Regions from separate parts of the Mesorhizobium sp. AD1-1 genome, predicted to be linked through region 2. Evidence: riboswitches for the same ligand, from Rfam matches in the RefSeq annotation. Region 2 holds a riboswitch; each other region holds the start of a gene.
What was found. A riboswitch is a leader RNA that binds a small molecule or an ion and turns the genes downstream of it on or off. The one in region 2 is predicted to bind cobalamin.
Positions count from the first base shown of each region.

Region 1 (3,425 bases), on a different contig from region 2:
TCAGCAGCTTGTAAACCGGCGAACCGGTGTTGCGTACCGAAGAGGTGCGCGTGCTGTCGACCGAAGTCGTGGCGGCAGGCTGATTGGCACCATTGGAGCCAAAGTTGTCGCTGCCGGCGAAGGCACTGCCGGTGATGGCCAGAACGGCGGCGGCAGCAATAAGGATCTTGTTCATTTTAGTCTCCTGAATTCTGGATTTCGCCAGGACGGCAGACACAGCTGCCGTCGGTTGCGAAATTGGTTGTTAGCGACCGAAGAGGTTACGGTCGCTGCCCTGAGCGGGCGTCTGGGCAGCCGGTTCCGAGGTCTTGGTGGAAGCCGTGTACGACTGGTCCACAGCGGCGGCAGGTTGGTTGGAGCCGTTCGAACCGTAGTTGTCGCTGCCCGCGAAAGCGCTGCCGGTGATGGCCAGAACGGCGGCGGCAGCAATGAGGATCTTGTTCATCTTGAATACTCCTGAATGTCTGAATTTCGCCAGGGCGGCGAGCGAGCCCGCCGTCGACCGGGAAACTGGGAATCGGCTGTTAGTTGTTGCCGAAGAGGTTGCGGTCAGCACCCTGGGCAGGCGCCTGAGCAGCCGGTTCCGACTTCTTGGTCGAAGCGGTGTACGAGCTGTCGACAGCAGTGGCTGCCGCGGCGTTGGAACCGTAGTGGTCGCTACCAGCGAAGGCGCTGCCGGAAATGGCCAGAAGGGCTGCGGCAGTGAGAATGATCTTTTTCATTTTTGGTACTCCAGTATCGTCTTTTTTCCGTCCGTCTAGCGGCGTGTCTTGGAAATGAAATCGCGTCGTTCGGACAGCCCCGATGTGGGAGGGCAAGGTCGTCTTTTCCAATCACGAAGTTGTTCCGTGTGGACCATGAATCCACACCTTGAAATTGTGCCAACGGAATCTAGGGATGCATTTTTCTTCTTCATATCAGTGTGTTAGGTATAGACACTTGATGGATCACTGACTGTTTCAGAGGCCCAGCGTTCACACCGTCCTGCACGCACCGTCAACAGAAACGAACCGTTCGGTTCGATTTTAGGGCAAGCTAATAGTCACTTTTCGAAACCGTTAACCTTTTTTGACCCCCGCGAAGGGTCGGATTCGGGAAGATCGCAGCCGGCAAATGGCCGCCCGGGAGGTGGGATCTTGGCCCGCGACGATCTGCAGTAGCGTTTCGCATGCCGTGTCGCGCCGCATGGATACGATGTCGTTTTCATGCCGCCGCCGCGCCCGCGATCGTGGTTAGATCATACCATCTCAGGTGCCGCTTCGTGACGACGAGGCGGAGAATTGGGAAGCCGGTCAGAATCCGGCGCTGCCCCCGCAACGGTGGTGGAGTTCAAGTCGCAACGGGAGACCACTGGGCAACCGCCTGGGAAGGTGTCGCGATGGTCCGCAAGGACAACTCCAGAGCCCGGAAACCAGCCCGAGATTTTTAGACTCGACTGATCGCGGTGGGCGGTCAAGAGGTGGATAGCGCATGTCCGGCACACAGCCGGCCTGTGTTTCAATCCTTCCTCCGTCACCACCAGTTCAGTCCTTAGGAACGAGGACAGGACATGGATATCCGCAACGACATGCTGAGGCTCCTGAAGGGGCGCCGGCAAGGCTTTTCGCTGGAGCAGCCCTTCTACACCGATCCGGACTACTTCAAGCTCGACATGGAGCTGATCTGGTATCGCGACTGGCTGTTCATCGGCCATGATTGCGAACTGCCGAAGCCGGGCAGCTACATCACCGTGCAGGTCGGCGATTATCCGGTCGTCCTTGTCCGCGACCAGCACGGCAAGATCAACGCCTTCCACAATTCCTGCCGCCATCGCGGCAGCCGCGTGTGCAACACGGAGAAGGGTACCGCGGCAAAGCTCGTCTGCCCGTATCATCAGTGGACCTACGAGCTGGACGGCCGCCTGCTGTTTGCCCGCCAGATGGCCGACGGTTTCGACAAGAGTGATTTCGGCCTGAAGCCGGTCGCTTGCGAGAGCGTCGGCGGCTACATCTTCATCTGCCTGGCCAAGGAACCGGCAGATTTCGCGCCGATGCGGGCGATGATCGAACCCTATCTTTTGCCGCACCGGCTGCGTGAAGCAAAGATCGCCTTCGAGAGCACGATCGTCGAGAAGGGCAACTGGAAGCTGGTCTGGGAAAACAACCGCGAGTGCTACCACTGCGCCGCCAATCATCCCGAGTTGTGCAAGACCTTCCCCGAGGCTCCAACCATAACCGGCGTCCATGGCGCCGACAGCGACCCTGAAATGGTCGCACACTGGGCCAGATGCGAGGCATCAGGCTTGCCGAGCAAATTCCGCATCGATCCGGCAGGGCAGTACCGCGCCACCCGCGCGCCGCTGCTGCGCGATGCCGTCAGCTACACCATGACGGGAAAACGGGCGGTCCAGAAGAACCTGTCCGACAGCGTTTCAACCGACCGCATCGGCTCCTTGCTGCTCTATCACTATCCGACGACCTGGAACCATATCCTCGGCGACCACGCCGTTACCTTCCGCGTGCTGCCGATCAGTGCCACGGAAACCGCGGTGACCACGAAATGGCTCGTCCACAAGGATGCGGTCGAAGGCGTCGACTACGACCTCGCTGAGCTCACCCATGTCTGGACCGAGACCAACGACCAGGACCGCCGCATCGTCGAGGAAAACGCCTTCGGCATCCTGTCGCCGGCCTATGAACCAGGCCCCTATTCGGAGCTGCATGAGGGCGGCGTGATCCAGTTCGTCGAGTGGTACGCGTCGTTCATCGGGCCGCGCCTTGCCGAAGGCGGCCGGCCGGCCCTGCGCAGCGTCGCCTAGCCCAGGGACAAGAGGATGAATGCGATGACGGACCTTGGCCTCTATCGCCATCTCGACCAGATGACGCCCTGGAACGACAGGCTGCAGGTGCTGGAAGTGATCGGCGTCAGCGACGAAGCGCCTGACGTGAAGACCTTCACCTTCCGCTCCGACAACCAGACCTGGTTCCGCTACAAACCGGGGCAGTTCGTGACTCTGGAACTGCCGACATCGGACGGGCCGCTGATGCGCACCTACACGCTGTCGTCCTCGCCGTCGCGGCCGTTCTCGATCGCGGTGACGGTCAAGGCGCAGGCGGGCAGCACCGGTACGCGCTGGATGTTCGACCATCTGACGCCCGGTTCGCACGTCAAGGCCTATGGGCCGACCGGCGACTTCTCGCTGCACAGCCACCCGGCCGCCAAATACCTGTTCATTTCGGCCGGTTCCGGCGTGACGCCGATGATGTCGATGCTGCGCTGGCTGAACGACTGCGCGCCATGGACCGATGTCGGCTTCGTCAACTGCGCGCGCCGCCCGGAAGAGATCATTTTCCGCAAGGAGCTCGAACTGCTCGGCAGCCGCATGCCTGGGCTGTCGCTCGGCTTCATGATCGAGGAGCGGTCGAGCCGCGAGGGCTGGTTCGGCC
Region 1 is NZ_JAIUGP010000001.1:131,807-135,231, reverse strand. It holds gene LB519_RS00670 (DUF680 domain-containing protein) at 1-175, opposite strand, end outside; gene LB519_RS00665 (DUF680 domain-containing protein) at 245-445, opposite strand; gene LB519_RS00660 (DUF680 domain-containing protein) at 525-722, opposite strand; cobalamin riboswitch at 1,233-1,435, shown strand; gene LB519_RS00655 (aromatic ring-hydroxylating oxygenase subunit alpha) at 1,550-2,797, shown strand; gene LB519_RS00650 (hybrid-cluster NAD(P)-dependent oxidoreductase) at 2,822-3,425, shown strand, end outside.
Region 1: linked by a shared signal. The riboswitch ahead of LB519_RS00655 (aromatic ring-hydroxylating oxygenase subunit alpha) and the one ahead of LB519_RS14325 (ABC transporter ATP-binding protein) in region 2 are both predicted to bind cobalamin.

Region 2 (3,425 bases):
GCGAGGCCGTGCTGCAGCAATTCGGGTCGATCGCCGTGTTTTCCGGCGGAAAGGTCATCGATCGCTGGCCGGCGCTGCCGATGGCGTGATCGAGCTACGCCTTCACCGGTACCCAGATCTCCAGCCCGCCATTGCCGCTGTGGGCATCGAACTCCGGTCCATAGCGCTCGAATTCCGGTGCATCCGCGATTTCGTGACCGGAGGCGGGCAGCCAGCTGTTCCAGATCGTGTTGATCGTCCGGCGGATGGATGAGATGTGCTCGCGGTGCGAGAACACCGCATATTTCTGCGCCGGCACCCGCACCCGATAGAAGTCCTTCGGCAGATCCGCAAAGCCGGACACTTCGACGCCGACGACATAGTCGAAATTGCCCGCGTCGTCGCCATTAAGGCACACGCCGTAGAAAACGCCTGAGATCTCGCCGGGGATGTTGCCGATAAAGGGTGCAAAACGCTGCCACTGCATCGGAATCCCGGCGCTGGTTTCACAGCTGTAGCGTTCGCCGAGGCCGGCGATCAGGAACGGCCGGCTGGTCTCGAAGCGCGGTGGTTCGAGATTGGTGAGGAAGGACTGGTCCATCAGGATCGGCTCCACGAGGTCGAGGTTGTTGGTCGAGCCTTGCGCGCGCACCAGTTCCGGCGTGGTGCCGAACTGATCGCGGAAGGCACGGGTGAACGCCTCATGCGAGTTGTAGCCGGCGTCGAGCGCGACGACGAGGATGTCGGGCGCTCCGCCGGCCAGCTTGCGCGCCGCCTCGGTCAGCCGGCGTGAGCGCATGTAACCCATCACCGAGCGGCCGGTTGCGGCGCCGAAGGCGCGCGTCACATGAAAACGCGACACGCCGCTGCTTTGCGCGACATCGTCAAGCGAGATCGCCTCCGGCAGATGGCTCTCGACGAACCACAGCGCTTTCTCGGTCGGGTTCATGGGGCTCCTTTTCGCATTGGCCGGATCATCTTGGCGTTTCCTGGCGCGGCCAGTTTGATCGAAATTGCGCATTCCGTGCAATCTGCGCCGATCCCATGGGCTTTCGCTTGACAGCGGGCCGCGTCATCTCCTAAGAATGTTATGTTATTACATAAAGTGAGCGTGCAATGCCTGTTTCCCTTAGCTGGCCCACCACTTCGTCCGAGAAATCCATTGCGAAGCGTTTGGTGGAAATCTACGCTGAAGTGGTGATGGTCCCCGAGCCGAAAGGCGAGGGGTGAAAAGGGAACACGGTGAGGCCTGTTCAGGTCGAGGCCGTGGCTGCCCCCGCAACTGTAAGCGGCGAGCAAAATCCGTGAATGCCACTGGCCGGCAAGGCTGGGAAGGCAGGATGGCGCAACGACCCGCGAGCCAGGAGACCTGCCATCACTGAGTTGACCGGACGGGGTGTGCCGGGAGGAAACGCGAATCCCGGCCTTGTCGGCCGGTTCGCCAGCTTCCTTCCGTCGTCAGTTTTGGAAAGTGACGGAAAGTTGGACGGCTCCATCGATCATCGCATCACCATGCGCACGCTTTGCCGTCCCCGCAATCCGGCGGGCTGCAGCCGATGAGCGCAGCGCTTCTCGAAGCCCATGACCTCTGTGCCATGGCGAATGGGCGGAATCTGGTCCAGGCGGTCAGCTTCTCGGTGGCCGCTGGCGATCGCCTTGCCATCATCGGTCCCAACGGCGCCGGCAAGACGACGCTGCTGCGCATGCTGTCGGGCATGCTGCGGCCAAGTTCCGGCGAGGTGAAGCTTGGCGGACGCGGGCTGGACAGGATTTCGGCCGCCGAGCGGGCGTTGCATATCGCCGTTGTCGGCCAGACCGACCAGCCCGATCCGCGGCTGGCGGTGATCGATTATGTCGAGCTTGGCCGGGTCCCGCACGCCGGGCTGCGGCGCAGGCGCGAGGAACGCGATATCGCCGTCGAGGCGCTGCGCCGGACCGGCCTGCTGCCGCTGCTTGGCCGCACCGTCGGCTCGCTGTCGGGCGGCGAGCGCCAGCGCGCCCAACTGGCGCGCGCCATCGCCCAGCAGCCCAAAATCCTGTTCCTCGACGAACCGACCAACCATCTGGACCCGCGCGCCCGCGGCGAACTGCTCGACCTCGTGGCAGGCTTTGAGATGACGGTGATCGCGGTGCTGCACGATCTGGCGCTGGTAGCACCCTTCGCCACCAGGGTGGCGGTGATGAACCATGCCCGTCTGCAAGCGCTCGCCGCACCGCGCGAAGCGCTGGCCCAACAGCTGATCCGCGAGATTTTCGGCATCGATGTGCTGCGCCTGCGCCATCCGACCGAGGATCGAGAGTTGACGGTGTTCGAGGTTCCGAACCGTGCCGCGCCGCCGTCGTGATTGAAGCCGTTCCATAGTCGACCCGATCCCACCCACAAGGAGCATACCCGTGAAACGCCTCGCTTTTTCGCTTGCCGTCTCGCTGCTGACCTCGACCGCCTTCGCCTTCCCGGTAACCGTCGACAGCTGCGGCAAGCCGCTGACCTTCGACGCGCCGCCGAAGCGCGCTGTCATCCATGATCTGAACATGGCTGAGATGGCTTTCGCGCTGAAATTGCAGCCGTCAATCGTCGGCCTGACCGGCATCACCGGATGGTACAAGGTCGGTCCCGAATTCAAGGCAGAGCAGGGTTCGATCCCGGAGCTGGCGCCGAAATATCCGACGCTCGAAAACCTCGTGGCCGTCGAGCCGGATTTCTTCTTCGCCGGCTGGTACTACGGCATGAAGCCGGGTGGCGAGGTGACGCCCGACACGCTTGCCCCGCACGGCATCAAGACGCTGGTTCTGACGGAAAGCTGCGTCCATCTCGACAAGAGCCGCCCCGCCGCCTCGATGGACCTGCTCTATGGCGACGTCGAAAAGCTGGGCAAGATCTTCGGCAAGGAGGCCGAGGCTGAAAAGCTTGTCTCTGGCTGGAAGGCGCAACTCGCCGACATCACCGCCAAGGTCGGCAGCGCCAAGGGCACGCGGGTGTTCCTCTACGATTCCGGCGAGGACAAGCCGTTCACCGCAGGCAAGTTCGCCATCCCCAGCGCCATGATCACTGCCGCCGGCGGCGACAACATCATGGCTGACATGGACACCAGCTGGGGCAACACGGATTGGGAAACGGTGGCGTCGCGCAATCCGCAATTCCTCATCCTGCTCGATTACCAGGACGGTGGCGGCTACAGGAAGCTGCTCGATTTCCTGAAAGCGCATCCGGCCATGAAGGAGACAGACGCGGTCAAGAACGAGCGCTTCGTCGCCCTCCGCTACGCCGAGCTGACGCCCGGACCCGCCAACATCGAAGCGATCGACAAGATCGCCAAGGCCATGCACCCGGAAGCATTTTGAGCTTGCGCCATCCGGCATTTGCGTTGGCCATGCTGGCGGGAGCGGCGGCGATCGCCGCTCTCGCTCTGCTGTCGATCGCCTATGGCTCGACGCTGATCCCGCTG
Region 2 is NZ_JAIUGP010000006.1:211,070-214,494, reverse strand. It holds gene LB519_RS14335 (alanine racemase) at 1-89, shown strand, start outside; gene LB519_RS14330 (AraC family transcriptional regulator) at 95-928, opposite strand; cobalamin riboswitch at 1,164-1,371, shown strand; gene LB519_RS14325 (ABC transporter ATP-binding protein) at 1,536-2,324, shown strand; gene LB519_RS14320 (ABC transporter substrate-binding protein) at 2,374-3,321, shown strand; gene LB519_RS14315 (FecCD family ABC transporter permease) at 3,351-3,425, shown strand, end outside.

Region 3 (3,425 bases), on a different contig from region 2:
CCGCCTTTTTGCCGTTGGCAGGGCACGGCGCACCTGAAAACCACCGATGTCCTTGGCGTTCGGAATGACCATCAATTCGATCTGATCGCTGGCGAACGCATCGCCCACCTCAGGGTCTTTCCCGGGGAAGAAGCTCATGGACTCTCCTTGTCGGTGGTCGAAGGCCGCCTGGCCGCATCAGGCAAAGCGGATGGCCGCCTTTGCCCGCAGCTTGGCCGCCACCTCTTCGCGATTGCGCGGATGCTGATGGGTTTCCAGGGAATCGAGCAGTTCGCGCGCCGAGGCCGCGATGGCGTCGACGGCATGATCGAAGGCGTGCTGGTTCTGCTTCGAGGGTCGCGTCGTTCCGCTCAGCTTGCGGACGAACTGAAGGGCCGCGTCGCGCACCTCGTCATTGGTTGCCGGCGGATCAAAATTGAACAGGGTCTTGATGTTTCTGCACATCGCTTCCGTATCTCCTCTTGTCCTTGAGCTGTTTCAATCGCAACGAGTTATAGCCTCGATCATGATCATGTCCAAAAACCGGTGAGGCGAGGCCATCGTTCGGACCGGCCTCAATCCGCGTCGAGGGGCTCCGTTCCAACCGGCTTGCCGTCGCGCGACAGCCTGATCTTCTCGACCTTGTCCTCGGCGGCCTTCAGCAGCCGGTCGCAATGCGCCTTCAGCGCCTCGCCACGTTCATAGATCCTGATCGACTGGTCGAGCGGCACGTCGCCACGCTCCAGATCATCGACGATCTTCTCCAGCGCATCGAGTGCCTGCTCGAAGCTCATCGCCTTGACGTCTTCGTTGGTCTCACCAGCCATCATTCATCCTTTCATCAGTCGCCCGACATGGGCGGCGACCGAAAATGCCAATCCCTGCAGATCGTAGCCGCCCTCGAGCAGGCTTACGAGCCGGTTGCCGCTGTGGCGTGCCGCGCGCTGCATCAACTGGCCGGTCGCCCAATCGAAATCATCCTCGGTCAGATTGATCTCGGCCAGCGGATCGCGGTGGTGCGCGTCGAACCCGGCCGAAATGATGATCAGGTCGGGCGCGAAATTGTCGAGCGCGGGCAGGACGCGCGACAGGAAGGCATCGCGAAACACTTCGCTGCCGGTCTGCGGCGCCAGCGGTGCGTTGACGATGTTGCCGGCGCCCGTTTCGGTCTTCGCTCCGGTGCCGGGATAAAGCGGCATCTGGTGTGTCGAGCAATAGAGCACCGAGGGATCGTCCCAGAAAATATCCTGCGTGCCATTGCCGTGATGCACGTCCCAGTCGACGATGGCAACGCGCTCGACACCGTGTTTCTTCTGCGCATAACGCGCCGCGATCGCCGCCGTGTTGAACAGGCAGAAGCCCATGGCCGTGGTCTTTTCGGCATGATGGCCGGGCGGCCGGGCGGCGACGAAGACGTTGTCGGCGCGGCCCGAAAAGACATCATCGACGGCGGCGTTGGCGGCGCCGATCGCGGTGATCGCCGCTTGCCAGCTCTTCGGACTGGCAGTGGTGTCGGCATCGATGCGGGCAATCCCCTCGTCGGGAATGGCGGCGCGCACGCGGGCGACGAAATCGGCGGGATGCGCGTAGAGGATGGTGGCCTCGTCGCCTTCCGGCGCCTGGATACGATCGAGCCCGGCAAAGGCTTCCTCATCGAGCACGCGCTCGATGGCACGCAGGCGGTCGGGCCGCTCGGGATGTCCGGGCGGCGTGAGATGCTCGAGGAAGATCGGATGCGTGTAGAGACGGGTGGTCATCGTCCTAATCTAGTGACCCGGATCGACAAAGGCCATGCACGGCCGGCCGATGACTGGGGAAAATCGCGCCTGCGTCCATTCGTGTCGCCGCAGGCATTGGCCTCGCCGGCGCTTCGGCGTAAAGTCCTTGGCACTGCCTGGTGCCCGCCGCAAGCGGGAGAATCGGGAACACGGTTGAATTCCGTGGCGTGCCCAACGCTGTGAGGGGGACCGCGCCGGTAAATGCCACTGTCGATGACGGGAAGGCACCGGACGCGGGTTGATCCCAAGCCAGAAGACCGGCCTGGCAGGCATCGTCATCCGCATGGTCAGGCGGATGACATCAGAGCGACGTGCGTCCATTTGGACGCACAACGTACGCTCTGACCGTTTTGAATCTGCAATCGCAAGGGGACAAGCGATGCCGGAACATATGACCGCTGCCATTGACGATGGATTTGACCAGAATGCGCGCGATGCGGTCTATCGCGCCATGTTCACGCGGCGCGACGTGCGCAGCCATTTCCTGCCCACCGCGATCGATGACGACGTGCTGGCGCGGCTGCTGCTTGCCGCCCATCACGCGCCATCGGTCGGCTTCATGCAGCCATGGAATTTCATTGTCATTCGTGACATCGAGCGACGCGAAAGGGTGCGCGACCTGTTCCTGGCCGCGCGCGAGCAGGAACTGCCGGCGATCGAGGCGGAAAAACAGGCGCTGTACCGCAAGCTCAAGCTGGAAGGCATCTGCGAAAGCGCGCTCAACATCTGCATCACTTGCGACCGGCAGCGCTCGAAAGGTTCGCCGCTGGGACGCTGGCACAATCCGGAGATGGATCTCTACAGCACCGTCTGCGCAGTGCAGAATTTCTGGCTGGCCTCGCGTGCCGAGGGCGTTGGCGTCGGCTGGGTGAGCATCATCGAGGCTGAGGCGCTGAAGCGGCTGTTGGCCATTCCGGATCACGTAACGCCAATCGCCTATCTCTGCGTCGGCCGTGTTTCCGAGTTCGCTTCCAAACCGGACCTTGAAACGCATGGTTGGGGACGGCGGCTGCCGCTGCCGGAACTGATCATGAGCGAGACGTTTTCCGGGCAAGGCGAGACACAGCTGAAGTCCACCGTGGCGCGCCTCAACACCGTTTCTGCCTCACCAGACACCACCTGCCCGGCCGATCAGGGTGTGGCGCCGGCCGTACCCCAGCGCGAACCGCCGAAGGAGGCGAGCGCCTTGTCCTTGAGCTCCCTGAACTTCGACGACGCCTCGGCCAACCGGGCGTCCCAGGCCGGATCCGGCACCTGGCCCGCGATGGTCTTGAAATAGACCTGCATCAGGCAAGCGATGGCGAAAGGCTCGATGAAGGCCGCCTTGAATGCCCAGGCGAAGACGATGGCGAGCACGAAGGCCCAGCCGGCGAGCTGGCCGGGCATCAGGAACAGAATGGCGCCGGCAGGCGCCAGCATCATCAGAAAGATGACGAACGACACGCCCCACATGATGACCGCCAGCCAGACGGCGTTCTTGACCATGACCTTGCCGTTCTGGGCATAGAGCACGACGCCTTGGCGCGCCGTCTCGAAGGGTGAGGCTGAATTGATGCGGATGTTGTAGCCGAGGATGATCTCGTCGACATAGGTCAGCGACAGGCGGATCACCGTGTTGATGAAGGAGACCAGGCCGCTCAGGCCCGGTATCGGCAGGAAGGCGGCGAT
Region 3 is NZ_JAIUGP010000025.1:46,965-50,389, forward strand. It holds gene LB519_RS30160 (pirin family protein) at 1-138, opposite strand, end outside; gene LB519_RS30165 (DUF2277 domain-containing protein) at 178-444, opposite strand; gene LB519_RS30170 (exodeoxyribonuclease VII small subunit) at 555-806, opposite strand; gene LB519_RS30175 (histone deacetylase family protein) at 810-1,736, opposite strand; cobalamin riboswitch at 1,858-2,038, shown strand; partial or broken gene bluB (5,6-dimethylbenzimidazole synthase) at 2,149-2,766, shown strand; gene LB519_RS30185 (hypothetical protein) at 2,889-3,425, opposite strand, start outside.
Region 3: linked by a shared signal. The riboswitch ahead of bluB (5,6-dimethylbenzimidazole synthase) and the one ahead of LB519_RS14325 (ABC transporter ATP-binding protein) in region 2 are both predicted to bind cobalamin.